DNA from 3 places in the Bradyrhizobium sp. CIR18 genome. Region 1 is predicted to be linked to each of the others. Evidence: predicted binding sites of a transcription regulator. Region 1 holds the regulator's gene; each other region holds the start of a gene.
The links. Region 1 encodes PhoB, which activates phosphate uptake and scavenging genes when phosphate is short. Its sites were predicted from a motif close to TGTCATNNANCTGTCAT; they were not measured.

Region 1 (4,210 bases):
CTGCAGCGCCTTGATCAGATGCGGGTGGCAATGGCCGAGCGCATTCACAGCTACGCCCGAGGTGAAATCGAGATAGCGATCGCCATTGGTCGCGATCAGCCAGCAGCCTTCGCCGCGCTCGAAGCCGAGGTCGGCTCTGGCGAAAACGGGGAGCAAATGCGGCGCTGCGCTGTTAGTCATGATGTCACTTGAATGTTGCGGACGGTGTGACGCGTGCATTGCGCAACGCACCATCGACCGGCCCGGAAAACGAAACGTGCCGCCTTTTAAGGGCGGCACGCGGGACTATCTTATGCTTGGCAAGACGGGTGTCAATGCCGCCCGGAAAGCCTCAGGAAACGCTGAATCCGTAGTCTTGCGGTGCCGATTTTGCGGGTTTTCACCACGGAACATGTGGAAGCGAGTCGGCGGACTCTTGCGCGGGAGTCACGCCATATTGTAGCGTTTGGATTGTCAGATACGACATCTCGTGCAGCGGTTCTGATCCCAAGAGTCCTCTTGTACCGGCGTAAACGTTCGGGCGTCAGTCACGCGCCCGGCGAGCCTTAAGGGATTCTGACGGCACGGGTTTTTGAAGGCTTAGGCAATCGCTGCGAGGCCCCAGGATGGCTGGCGCGTAGCGAGGGAAAGGGTGCAATGACGGTTTTGACCTGGTCCGACGATCGCGTCGAGCAGCTGAAAAAGCTCTGGGAGGCCGGACTTTCGGCCAGCCAGATCGCAGCTGAGCTCGGCAATGTGACCCGCAATGCCGTGATCGGCAAAGTGCACAGGCTGGGTCTGTCCGGCCGCGCCAAGAGCCCTTCATCGGCAGCGCCCCGGCCGCGCAAGGCGCGTCCTGCGCAGCACATGATGCGGGTGACCCGCCCCATCGCGCGCGGCAACACCGCGCTGGCGCAGGCCTTCGAGGTCGAGGTGGAGGCTGAACCCGTCACCTACGACAACGTGGTGCCGATGGGCCAGCGGCTGTCGCTGCTCGAGCTCAACGAGGCGACCTGCCACTGGCCGGTCGGCGATCCCTCGAGCCCGGATTTCTTCTTCTGCGGCGGCAAGGCACTGTCCGGCCTGCCCTACTGCGCCCAGCACTCGCGCGTGGCGTATCAGCCGGCGGCGGATCGCCGGCGCGCGCCGGCGAAGCCGGGTCCGCGCTGAGTTCGCGGAATTCTCTGATCGTCAAGACTGCAGCCGTCACACGATGACGGCTCCACCAACTCGGTGTCATCCCCGCGAACGCGGGGATCCATAACCACAAGGCGCAGTTGTCGCGCGAGATGGTCACTCCGAGTCTTCGCCAAACCACTGCCTGTGGTTATGGGTCCCTGCTTTTGCAGGGACGACACCGGAGAATGCGGCGGCAGCCCGCCAAAGCCAACGCCAGCAAACCTTACGTCTGCTCCGCCTTCGCGAAGCGGTCGTCGAGCGCGTAGCCGGCGCCGCGGACGGTGCGGATCGGGTCCTGCTCGCGGCCGAGATTGAGCAGCTTGCGCAAGCGGCCGATATGGACGTCGACAGTGCGCTCATCGATGTAGATGTCGCGACCCCAGACGCTGTCGAGCAGCTGCTCGCGCGAGAACACGCGGCCGGGATGCTCCAGGAAGAACTCCAGCAGGCGATATTCGGTCGGGCCGAGATCGATCGGCCGGCCCGAGCGCGCCACGCGGCGCTTGTCGCGGTCGAGCTCGATGTCGCCATAGGCCAGCACTGTCGCGAGCCGCTCAGGACTGGCGCGCCGCAGCAGGCCCTTCACGCGCGCCAAAAGCTCCGGCACCGAGAACGGCTTGACGATGTAGTCGTCGGCGCCGGTCGCAAGCCCCCGCACCCGCTCGCTCTCCTCGCCGCGCGCGGTGAGCATGATGATCGGGAGCTGCTTGGTGTCGGGGCGGGTGCGCAGGCGGCGGCACAGCTCGATGCCCGACAGGCCCGGCAGCATCCAGTCGAGCACGATCAGGTCCGGGATGTGCTCCTTGAGGCGGGTGTCGGCGTCGTCGCCGCGCATGACCGTCTCGACGTCATAGCCGTCGCCTTCGAGGTTGTAGCGAAGCAGCTCGGTGAGAGCTTCCTCGTCCTCAACCACCATAATGCGTGCGCCCATCGGGTCGTCGCTCCTTCAAGTCTTCAGGTATTCGGGACCGTCGTGGCGAAGGTGGTCATGTCGCCCTTCGGCCGCTTGTCGGTGATCGCCTGGCCCTCGATCATGTAGAACACGGTCTCGGCGATGTTGGTGGCGTGGTCGCCGATCCGCTCGATGTTCTTGGCGCAGAACATCAGATGGATGCAGAACGAGATGTTGCGCGGATCCTCCATCATGTAGGTGAGGAGCTCGCGGAACAGCGAGGTGCAGATCGCGTCGACCTCCTCGTCGCCCTTCCACACCGCCATCGCCGCCGGCAGGTCATGCGCGGCATAGGCGTCCAGCACCGACTTGACCTGCTGCTGCACGAGGTCGGTCATGTGCTCCAGGCCGCGGAACAGCTTCAGCGGATGGAAGTCGGTCTCCAGCGCGGCGACGCGCTTGCCCATGTTCTTGGCGAGGTCGCCGATGCGCTCGAGGTCGGTCGCAACGCGCATGGCGCCGACGATCTCGCGCAGGTCCACCGCCATCGGCTGGCGGCGGGCGATGGTGAGCACCGCGCGTTCCTCGATGCGCTTCTGCAGCGCGTCGAGCTCGGCGTCGATGGTGACGACGCGCTGGCCGAGCGCGACGTCGCGGCGGATCAGCGCGTCGACGGAATCGACGATCATGCGCTCGGCGATGCCGCCCATCTCGGCGACCAGGCGGGTGAGCTCCTGGAGGTCGGTGTCGAAAGCCTTTGCGGTATGTTCAGTACCCATGTCGCGTCTCCTCAGCCGAACCGGCCGGTGATGTAATCCTGCGTGCGCCGGTCGCTCGGCGACGTGAAGATCTTGCTGGTGTCGTCGAACTCGATCAGCTCGCCGAGATACATGAAGGCGGTCTTGTCGGAGACGCGCGCCGCCTGCTGCATGTTGTGGGTGACGATCGCGATCGTGTAGTTCTCGGACAGTTCCTGGATCAGCTCCTCGACCTTGGCGGTCGAGATCGGATCGAGCGCCGAGCAGGGCTCGTCGAACAAAATCACTTCAGGGCGCACCGCGACGGTGCGGGCGATGCACAGGCGCTGCTGCTGGCCGCCGGAGAGCGACAGGCCGGAGGCGTTGAGCTTGTCCTTGACCTCGTTCCACAGCGCGCCGCCGCGCAGCGCCTTCTCGACGCGGTCGTCCATCTCGGACTTCGAGATCTTCTCGTAGAGGCGGATGCCGAAGGCGATGTTCTCGTAGATCGTCATCGGGAATGGCGTCGGCTTCTGGAACACCATGCCGACCCGGGCGCGCAGCAGATTGAGGTCGAGCCTGGGGTCGAGGACGTTGGTCTGGTCCAGCATGAGCTGGCCGGTGGCGCGCTGGCCCGGATAGAGATCGTACATCCGGTTGAAGATGCGCAGCAGGGTCGACTTGCCGCAGCCCGACGGGCCGATGAACGCCGTGACGCGGTTGGCGCCCAGCGTCAGGTTGATGTTCTTCAGCGCGTGGTGCTCGCCGTAATAGAAATTGAGATTGCGCACCGTCACCTTGGCCGGGGCTTCCGGCAGCGGCTGCGAGGCCAGATGAGCGTTGGAACTCATGGATACGGACAGGTCGGTCATTTTGCAGTCCTCTCGGCGCCGAGGATGCGCGCGCCAATGTTCAGGGCAAGCACGGTGAGCGTGATCAGCAGCGCGCCGCTCCAGGCGAGCTGCTTCCAATAGGCGTAGGGGCTCTGGACGAAGTTGTTGATGGTAACCGGCAGGTTGGCCATCGTCTTGTTCAGGCCGAGGCTGAAGAACTGGTTCGACAGCGCGGTGAAGAGCAGCGGCGCGGTCTCGCCGGCGACGCGGGCGGTGGCGAGCAGCACGCCGGTGATGAGGCCCGACCGGGCCGCACGATAGGCGATACGCTTGATCACCAGCGAGCGCGGCAGGCCGAGCGCCGAGGCCGCCTCGCGCAGGGGATTCGGCACCAGCAGCAGCATGTCCTCGGTGGTGCGCAGCACGACCGGGATCACGATGACGGCGAGCGCGAGCGCGCCCGCGATCGCGGAGAAGCCACGCATCGGCACCACCACCGCGCCATAGATGAACAGGCCGATGATGATCGAAGGCGCCGAGAGCAGGATGTCGTTGATGAAGCGGATCACCGAGGTCAGCTTGTCGTTGCG
Region 2 (4,210 bases), on a different contig from region 1:
CGCCACGGTCTCGCCGGCGTCGGTGAAGACCTGCACGACCTCGTCGACCTTGTCGGGCTCGACGATCGCGATCATGCCGATGCCGCAGTTGAAGGTGCGCAGCATCTCCAGCTCGGCGATGCCGGCCTGCGCCGCCAGCCATTTGAACACCGGCAGCACCGGCAGGCGGGCCAGATCGATGCCGACGCCGAGGTTGCTCGGCAGCACGCGCGGAATGTTGTCGGTGAAGCCGCCGCCGGTGATGTGGGCAAGGCCCTTCACCGCGCCGGTCTCGCGGATCGCGCGCAGGCAGGATTTGACGTAGAGCTTCGTCGGCGTCAGCAGCGCGCCGCCAAGGGTCATGACCGGGGCGAACGGCGCCGGCGCCTCGAAGCCGAGGCCCGATTGTTCCACGATCTTGCGCACCAGCGAGAAGCCGTTCGAATGCACCCCCGATGAGGCGAGGCCAATCACGGCGTCGCCAGCGGCGATGTCCTTGCGCGGCAGCAGCGTGCCCCGCTCCGCGGCACCGACGGCAAACCCGCCGAGGTCGTAATCGCCGTCCTTGTACAGGCCAGGCATCTCGGCGGTCTCGCCGCCGATCAGGGCGCAGCCGGATTCGCGGCAGCCTTCGGCGACGCCTGCGACGATCGAAGCCGTCGCCTCCGGATCGAGCTTGCCGCAAGCGAAATAGTCCAGGAAGAACAGCGGCTCGGCGCCCTGCACCACGAGGTCGTTGACGCTCATGGCGACGAGGTCGATGCCGATCCCGCCATGCAGGCCGGTCTCGATCGCGATCTTGACCTTGGTGCCGACGCCGTCGGTCGCGGCCACGAGGACCGGATCCTTGAAACCGGCCGCCTTGAGGTCGAACAGGCCGCCGAAACCGCCGATCTCGGCGTCGGCGCCCGGCCGTGCGGTGGCGCGCACCATCGGCTTGATCAGGTCGACCAAGCGGTTGCCCGCATCGATATCGACGCCTGAATCGGCGTAAGTGAGGCCGTTTTTGCGGTCGGTCATGCCCGATTTCCAGTGGGTTCGCGGCTGGTTACGTCGAATTCCGGGGACGCGCAATGGCTCGCATGGCGCACCGCCGTATACTATGTAGAGATATCAACCGGTTCAGCCTCCCGAGAGGCCGGATTCGAGGTCAGACCGGGTGCCGGGAAGCGCTTTCGTGAGTATTCCGAACATCATTACCCTGGGCCGCATCATGCTGGTCCCGATCATCGTCTGGGCCATCGTGTCGAGCCAAATGGAGGTCGCGTTCGCCGTCTTCCTGATCGCCGGTATCAGCGACGCCGTGGACGGCTTCCTGGCCAAGCGCTTCAACATGACGAGCGAGCTCGGCGCCCTGCTCGACCCGCTCGCGGACAAGGCGCTGCTCGTCTCGATCTACATGGCGCTCGGCATCTGGGGCGCAATTCCGCGCTGGATCGTGATCCTGGTGGTCTCGCGCGACATCATGATCGTCGCCGCCGTGATCGTGTCCTGGCTGTTCGACCGGCCCGTCGAGATGAAGCCGTCGAAAGTGTCCAAGCTCAACACGGTGGCACAAGTGGCGTTCGCGGCGCTCGTGCTGGCGGCGCTTGCCTTCGGCTTCAAGCCGGCCCCGTATGATATCATCCTGATGGGCCTCGTCACGGTCTTCACGCTCTCCTCCGTGTCGCTCTATCTGGTCGAGTGGCTGCGGCACATGAGTACGATCGAGGCCAAATGAGAGGGGATGCGGCCCCGTAAAAGGCCAACTCCCGCTCGATACGTCCGACCTCTTCAAATGACGCCGGCGCGCCGGCATGGAGCAAAGCAAGCGTGCCAGGCCGCGTTCACCCCCGACAATTGGCGTTTTCGCTTCCGCATGCGGAGAGCCTCAGCCGGGACAATTTCCTCGAGGGACCGGCCAATGCAGCCGGTCTCGGCCTGATCGACAGCTGGCCGGAATGGCCGAACCGGATCATGTGGCTGGCCGGCCCGGAAGGAAGCGGCAAGAGCCATCTCGCCGCGATCTGGGCCGAGGAGGCCGGCGCCCGCTCCACCACGGCCAATGCGCTGACCGCTGCGGGCGTTCCGGGCACGCTCGCCACCGGTGCGCTCGTGGTCGAGGATCTCAAGGCCAGGGAATTTGACGAACGCGCCCTCTTCCACCTGATGAACCTCGCCCGCGAGGATGGCGCCTACGTTCTGTTCACCGGACGCGAGGTGCCGGCCTCGCTGGAGATCGAGCTTCGCGACCTGCGCTCGCGTCTGCGCGCCGTTCCGGTGGTCGCGCTGCTGCCGCCCGACGACCAGCTCTTCCGCGGCCTGATCGTCAAATTCTGCGCCGACCGCCAGCTCACCGTGGACGAGAGCGTAGTCGGCTACCTCGCCACGCGCCTGGAGCGGTCCTCGGCCGCCGCCCGCCAAGCCGTGGAATTGCTCGACAGCGAAGCCCTGCGACTTGGCCGCCCGGTCACCCGGGCGCTGGCCGCCGAGCTGCTGCGGGACGCTTGATCGGCCACGCGGCCGCGCCCAAGGCCTACGCGAGCCCGCTTGACGCGGCGAAGCGGCGGAACATCAATGTCATCGAAACGTCATCGCTCTAACACATGCTCCGGCCGGTTTTGCGCATAAGTCGCAAATTGGGGCGAACTGGATGGACCGACTTCTGATGGACTCTGCGCAAGCTGTTGAAACTAAAGAAAAAGCCCCAGAGACCGAGAGCCTGCCGGCGATCGCATCGAGTCCCGAGCGATTCATCAACCGCGAGCTTTCCTGGCTGCATTTCAACCGCCGCGTCCTGGAGGAATCGGTCAATCCCAGCCATCCCATGCTGGAGCGGGTGCGATTCCTGTCGATTTCCGCAAATAACCTCGACGAGTTCTTCATGGTTCGCGTCGCCGGAATCAAGGCGCAGGTGCGCGAGGGCATTGCCGAACGCAGCCCCGACGGCCTGACGCCATCCGAGCAGCTCGCCCTGATCAACCGCACCGTCTCCGAACTCGCCTCCGACCAGCAGGCGATCTGGCGCGATTTGCGCGGCACTCTGGCCGATGTCGGCATCGTCCTGGTCGACGGCAAGGACGTCACCAAGGCGGAACGGACCTGGATCGAGGACTATTTCCTCAGCAACGTGTTCCCGCTGCTGACGCCGCTGGCGATCGACCCGGCCCACCCCTTCCCGTTCATCCCGAGCCTCGGCTTCACCATCGCGCTCCAGCTCACGCGCGCCGCCGACGGCAAGCAGATGAACGCGTTGATCCGCATGCCCGGCAAGATCGACCGCTTCATCCGCCTGCCGGCCGACGGCAAGGTGGTCCGGCTGATCTCGCTGGAGCAGGCGACCGCCCTGTTCATCAACCGCCTGTTCCCCGGCTACAATCTGCACGGCCAAGGCGCCTTCCGCATCATCCGCGACTCCGAGCTCGAAATCGAGGAAGAGGCCGAAGACCTCGTCCGCCTGTTCGAGACCGCGCTGAAGCGCCGCCGCCGCGGGTCGGTGATCCGACTCGAGATCGATGCCAAGATGCCGGAGGAGCTGCGCAGCTTCGTGCAGCACGCGCTGTCGGCCGCCGACGACGAGGTGTTCCTGGTCGACGGCGTGCAGGCGATGAACGAGCTCTCGCAGCTCACGCGCCTCGATCGGCCCGACCTCGAATTCACCCCTTACGTGCCGCGTCATCCCGAGCGCGTGCGCGAGCATGGCGGCGACATCTTCGCCGCGATCCGGCAGAAGGACCTCGTCGTCCATCACCCCTACGAATCCTTCGACGTGGTGGTGCAGTTCCTGCAGCAGGCGACGCGCGACCCCGATGTCGTCGCGATCAAGCAGACGCTCTACCGCACCTCCAACAACTCGCCGATCGTGCGCGCGCTGGCGGAAGCCGCCGAGGCCGGCAAATCCGTCACCGCGCTGATCGAGCTGAAGGCGCGCTTCGACGAGGAAGCCAACATCCGCTGGGCACGCGATCTCGAACGCGCCGGCGTGCAGGTCGTCTACGGCTTCCTCGAACTGAAGACGCACGCAAAACTCTCGATGGTGGTGCGTCGCGAGGGCGGCAGCCTCACGACTTACGTCCATACCGGCACCGGCAATTATCATCCGGTCACCGCGCGCATCTACACCGACCTCTCCTACTTCACCTCCGATCCGACCATCGGCCGCGATGCCGCGCGCGTGTTCAATTTCATCACCGGCTACGCCGCGCCGAGCGATCTGGAAAAAATGGCGGTGTCACCGCTGACCTTGCGCAAG
Region 3 (4,210 bases), on a different contig from region 1:
ATTACCGCTGGCGAATTTGCGGTCGGGCGCGATGTCAAGGCGCTGGTAGGGACGCAAATCGTCACCTATCCGATCGCCCCGATCCTGTCGCTCGGTGACGCAACCCTGGACGTGCGAACCGCAGGCGACCTGCGGCTGCAAACGGTCCTCGATCCGCTTCTGGTCGGCAAGGGGATGTCCCACGAACTGACGTTCATGAGCAGTCAAAGCGAGCGCACCGCGCTCAACCTGACATCGACGGGCGGAGACGTGATCCTGGTCGGGCAGGCGACATATCTGTCCAAGGACATAACGACGCCGGCCTTGCAGGTGTTTGCGAATGTGAACTCGTTGGCCGCAAATATCTATCCGTCGAAAACGCGCGTCACGGCGCTGAACGGCTCCGTGCTGAACAGCACGCTGTACACGATGCCGAGCAGAAATCCGGAGCTGCGGCTTCTCGCCGCAAACGACGTCCTCGTCGGCGAAATCGTCATGTCCCGCGCTGCGCTTGAGATGATTCCGTCACCGTTCGAGCCTGTGGGAGGCACCGTTTCCTCTCCGGTCAACCTCGGCGGTTCCTCGCCGGACACCCTGAGCGGGCTCCACAACGTCCTGGTCAATCCCTTCTCCGCGCCGGCCAGCAATATCGCCGGCCACACGCTGCATCTGTACAACCTTCGCAATCCCGACCATCTGCCGAACGAGGCAGACTACGAGCCGAGCCGTGTCTATGCCTTGAACGGATCGATCGTTGGAACGCTAATAACCCAGAGCGGCTCGATCCTCACGGCCGGCGTCATGGCCAACGAGCAGACCTGGTTCCGTGCCGGCACGGATATCCGCAACATCAACTACTCACTGCGCAACGTTCATCCGACCGACGTGTCGTTACTCGAGGCCGGCAACGACATCATCGGCGGCCCGGTGCGAGGCTCGATCTTTGTCCAGGGACCGGGCGCAATGCAGGTGAGCGCGGGCCGTGACGTATACGCGCCGGAATTGGCGATCTTCAGCACAGGCAATCAGGAATATGATTCCAACAACCGGCCAAAGGATTTCACGCAGATCCTCGGCCTGCCTCAGCAGAGCGCGGCGATCACCGTGATGGCGGGCCTCAAGGGCAAGCAACCATCCTATGATGCGTTCCTGGCGGTCTATCTCGATCCGGCAAACATCGGGAAGATGCCCGATTATCTCAAGACCACGTTGGCGGACGGCACGGTGGTACCGCTCTATCTGACCGACGCATTCGAGCAACGTTCCTCCGGGCCGCACAGGACCCGCACCGGCATCGTCTCCTTCGTGGAGGACGTGACCGGCGAGAAGCTGTCTCCGCTTGATGCCTGGACCAAATTCCAGACCCTGCCGATGCTGGTGCGCGAACGCTTCGTTCGGCAGGTCTACATGCAGGAGCTACGGGCCGCAGGCGATGACCAGAACACACCCGACACGAGCGGTAAGCCACGCAATGGCGGTTATAATCGCGGTTATGCCGCGATCGAGACGCTGTTCCCGGGCAGCGACTGGGCGGGCGACGTCAGGACCGGAAATGCCAAGTTCCGCACCATGTCGGGCGGCAGCATCGAGGTCTTGACCCCCGGTGGCGGCCTGCAAGTTGCTGCGCTCGGCAAGCCGGCGCCGGTGGAGTTCGGCCTCGTCACACTGGGACCGGGCGACATCAACCTCTTTGCGCGCGACAGCGTCACCGTGAACCGCTCGCGTATCCTGACCTTTGCCGGCGGCAACGAGATCATCTGGTCGACGCAGGGCGACATCGACGCCGGCCGCGGCGCCAAGACCGCGCGCGTGCCGTCGGCACCGGAGATCCAGACCGATCTCGATGCCGTCACGCGCGTGATCGAGAAGGCCGATATCTCCGGAAGCGGCATCGGAACGATCATCGGCTTCACCGGGGTGACGGAAGGTGACGTCAACCTGATCGCTCCCCAGGGTACCGTGAATGCCGGCGACGCCGGCATCCGCGTCAGCGGCGACATCCTCATTGCGGCGCGCTTCGTCGTCAACGTGGACAACATCCAGGTGTCGGGCCAGAGCAAAGGAGTGCCGAAGGCGGAGGTCAAAACTGCGCCGCTCGCGATCGATACCAAGGACAAGGCTGCAAATGACGCCGTGAAGGACGTGACCAAGCAGGGATCTTCGGATCGGCCGTCGGTGATCATCGTCGAAGTTCTCGGGTACGGTGGTGGTGGCGGCGGCGGTCAGTCTCCTCAGCCCGACGCCGGCGACGATGAGAAGCGGCGGGCGCCCGACAAGCAGAGCTACGATCCGAACGGCATGTTCCGCGTGCTCGGCAATGGCGAGTTCACGGCCGAGCAGTTGAAGAACCTGACGGAGGACGAGCGAGCCGTGCTGTTGCAGCGGCTGGGGCGCAAGGCGTCGCTCTAAGGCAGGGCCCGGGCAGGCATCCGGGTCCGACGTCCGGTCGTGCCGGTTCGTATCGATCGGCCGGGTGGGGCCCACCCGGCCGGATGCACCGGTTAGATCACTGTCATGCAAACGATATAGAGGAGGCATCGCCCGCGCTTCAACGATCCAAACAGCCGAAGTGCGGTTTCTGGTCGACAAGAGCAGCACGATGAAAGCAGTTACATTGCATGGCGTCGCGGCGTCGGATGCCGACGGTCCTCGAGGCGGTCGCCGCGCCGCGTTCCGCTTGCTGGTGCTATTGCCCGCCTGGCTGATGACGGTCATCCTCGGCGCCAATGCCGCGGAAGAAGACCGGGTGGCGCGTGCGGAAAGGCCGATCGCATTCCGCATTCCGGCACAGTCCCTGGCTGGTGCGCTGCAAGCCTATGGACAGATCACCGGCATTCAAGTGCTCTATGAAAGCAACTCCGCGGTCGGTCGAACGTCGGTCGCGGTTGAAGGAACGTATGCCGCCGATGAAGCGCTGAACCTGCTGCTCGCGGGCACGGAGCTGAAGGTGCGCTATATTCGTCCCGACGCCATCACGCTTGCTCTTCCCAGCGCAGAAGGTGTCGGCTATGCACCTCCGGCGGCTCCGCTCGCAACATCGGACCTGTTCCTGGGAAGATTGCGCGTGCGTCAGACCGGCGATGCCGACGACGCCGCCAGATTGCAGGATTATAGCCAAAGAGTGCAGATGGACATTCAGAATGCACTTCGAAAGAACGCAAGGACGCGCGATGGCAATTATCGCGCGGTGCTGGATATCTGGATCGATCCCGCGCGCACGATCGAACGCACCGAGTTATTCCGCTCGACCGGGGACCATGAACGGGATCTTGCGGTGTCGGCGGCGCTTCGGGGCTTGACGATCAGCAAGCCGGCGCCAGCGAATACGCCACAGCCGGTCCGCGTCGTCATCATGGTGAAGTCCCTGCAATGAGCGACAGCGATGTCCGCCCCGGAAACGAGAAGGGACGAGCGGCGGTCTTTGGATCCTATCGAGACGACGACCTGGATGCCGCCTCGCCATCAGGAGAGTTCTATCGCCTGCTGGGTATTCCCGCCCTGGCGGCCGTTCTTTTCGTTGGTGGCGTTTACTGGATCAGGATGCAAGTGCCAGCCGGCTCTCCGGGACAACAGTCGGCTGCGATCGTGCAGGTTCAGCTGCTTCCGCGGCCCGATGCCGTTCCGATAGCAGTCGCTTCGGATTCTCAACCGGAAAAGGAGAATGTCGCCAGCAGCGCCGATACGCCATTGAAGGATCCAAATCCGACGCCATCCGACGATCCCGTTCCGGTCCCGAAAGCGAGAAGCTTCACGCCCGGAGACGCTCCGCCCTCAAATGTCATGTCGACGCCGTCGGCCGTGAGCGGACCTGCCAGCAGCGCCGCCATCAAATTTCAGCAGTCGCTGCTTCGGCACGTTTCGCGCTATCAGCGCTATCCCAACGCGGCGCGCGCGATGCACCTTGAAGGAACGGTCGTCACGCAGTTCGCCATGGCCAGGGATGGTACGCTACTCGGCGTCTGGGTTCGGACGAGCTCGGGTCAATTGCTGCTCGACAAGGAGGCGATCGAGACCATCCGGCGAGCCCAGCCGCTGCCGCCGATCCCGCCCGAGCTGCCGGATCGGCTCAATATTCATCTGGAGCTCGAGTTTTGACCGTCATGAAGTCCGTGCTTGGGCGATGGACAAGCATTCGTGCAGTGGCGGGCCGGACGCGATGTCGTCGCTCGCGCCTTGTGTCATAAATGTGTAGCCCGGCAACGCTACGACCTTCCGAACCTTTTGCAGTAGT

Region 2: GGD65_RS26800 (RNA degradosome polyphosphate kinase) is a predicted target of PhoB. The motif match lies at 2,537-2,553, and genes of this name have one in related genera.
Region 3: GGD65_RS16735 (STN domain-containing protein) is a predicted target of PhoB. The motif match lies at 2,490-2,506, and genes of this name have one in related genera.

What each region holds. Positions count from the first base shown of each region.
Region 1 is NZ_JACIHF010000003.1:271,733-275,942, forward strand. Features, by position in the region: gene GGD65_RS14260 (aspartate aminotransferase family protein) at 1-180, opposite strand, end outside; gene GGD65_RS14265 (GcrA family cell cycle regulator) at 637-1,149, shown strand; gene phoB (phosphate regulon transcriptional regulator PhoB) at 1,382-2,089, opposite strand; gene phoU (phosphate signaling complex protein PhoU) at 2,113-2,829, opposite strand; gene pstB (phosphate ABC transporter ATP-binding protein PstB) at 2,841-3,659, opposite strand; gene pstA (phosphate ABC transporter permease PstA) at 3,656-4,210, opposite strand, start outside.
Region 2 is NZ_JACIHF010000010.1:24,113-28,322, forward strand. Features, by position in the region: gene purM (phosphoribosylformylglycinamidine cyclo-ligase) at 1-999, opposite strand, end outside; gene GGD65_RS26790 (CDP-alcohol phosphatidyltransferase family protein) at 1,157-1,699, shown strand; gene GGD65_RS26795 (DnaA ATPase domain-containing protein) at 1,792-2,469, shown strand; gene GGD65_RS26800 (RNA degradosome polyphosphate kinase) at 2,627-4,210, shown strand, end outside.
Region 3 is NZ_JACIHF010000004.1:178,176-182,385, reverse strand. Features, by position in the region: gene GGD65_RS16740 (filamentous haemagglutinin family protein) at 1-2,388, shown strand, start outside; gene GGD65_RS16735 (STN domain-containing protein) at 2,549-3,352, shown strand; gene GGD65_RS16730 (energy transducer TonB) at 3,349-4,074, shown strand.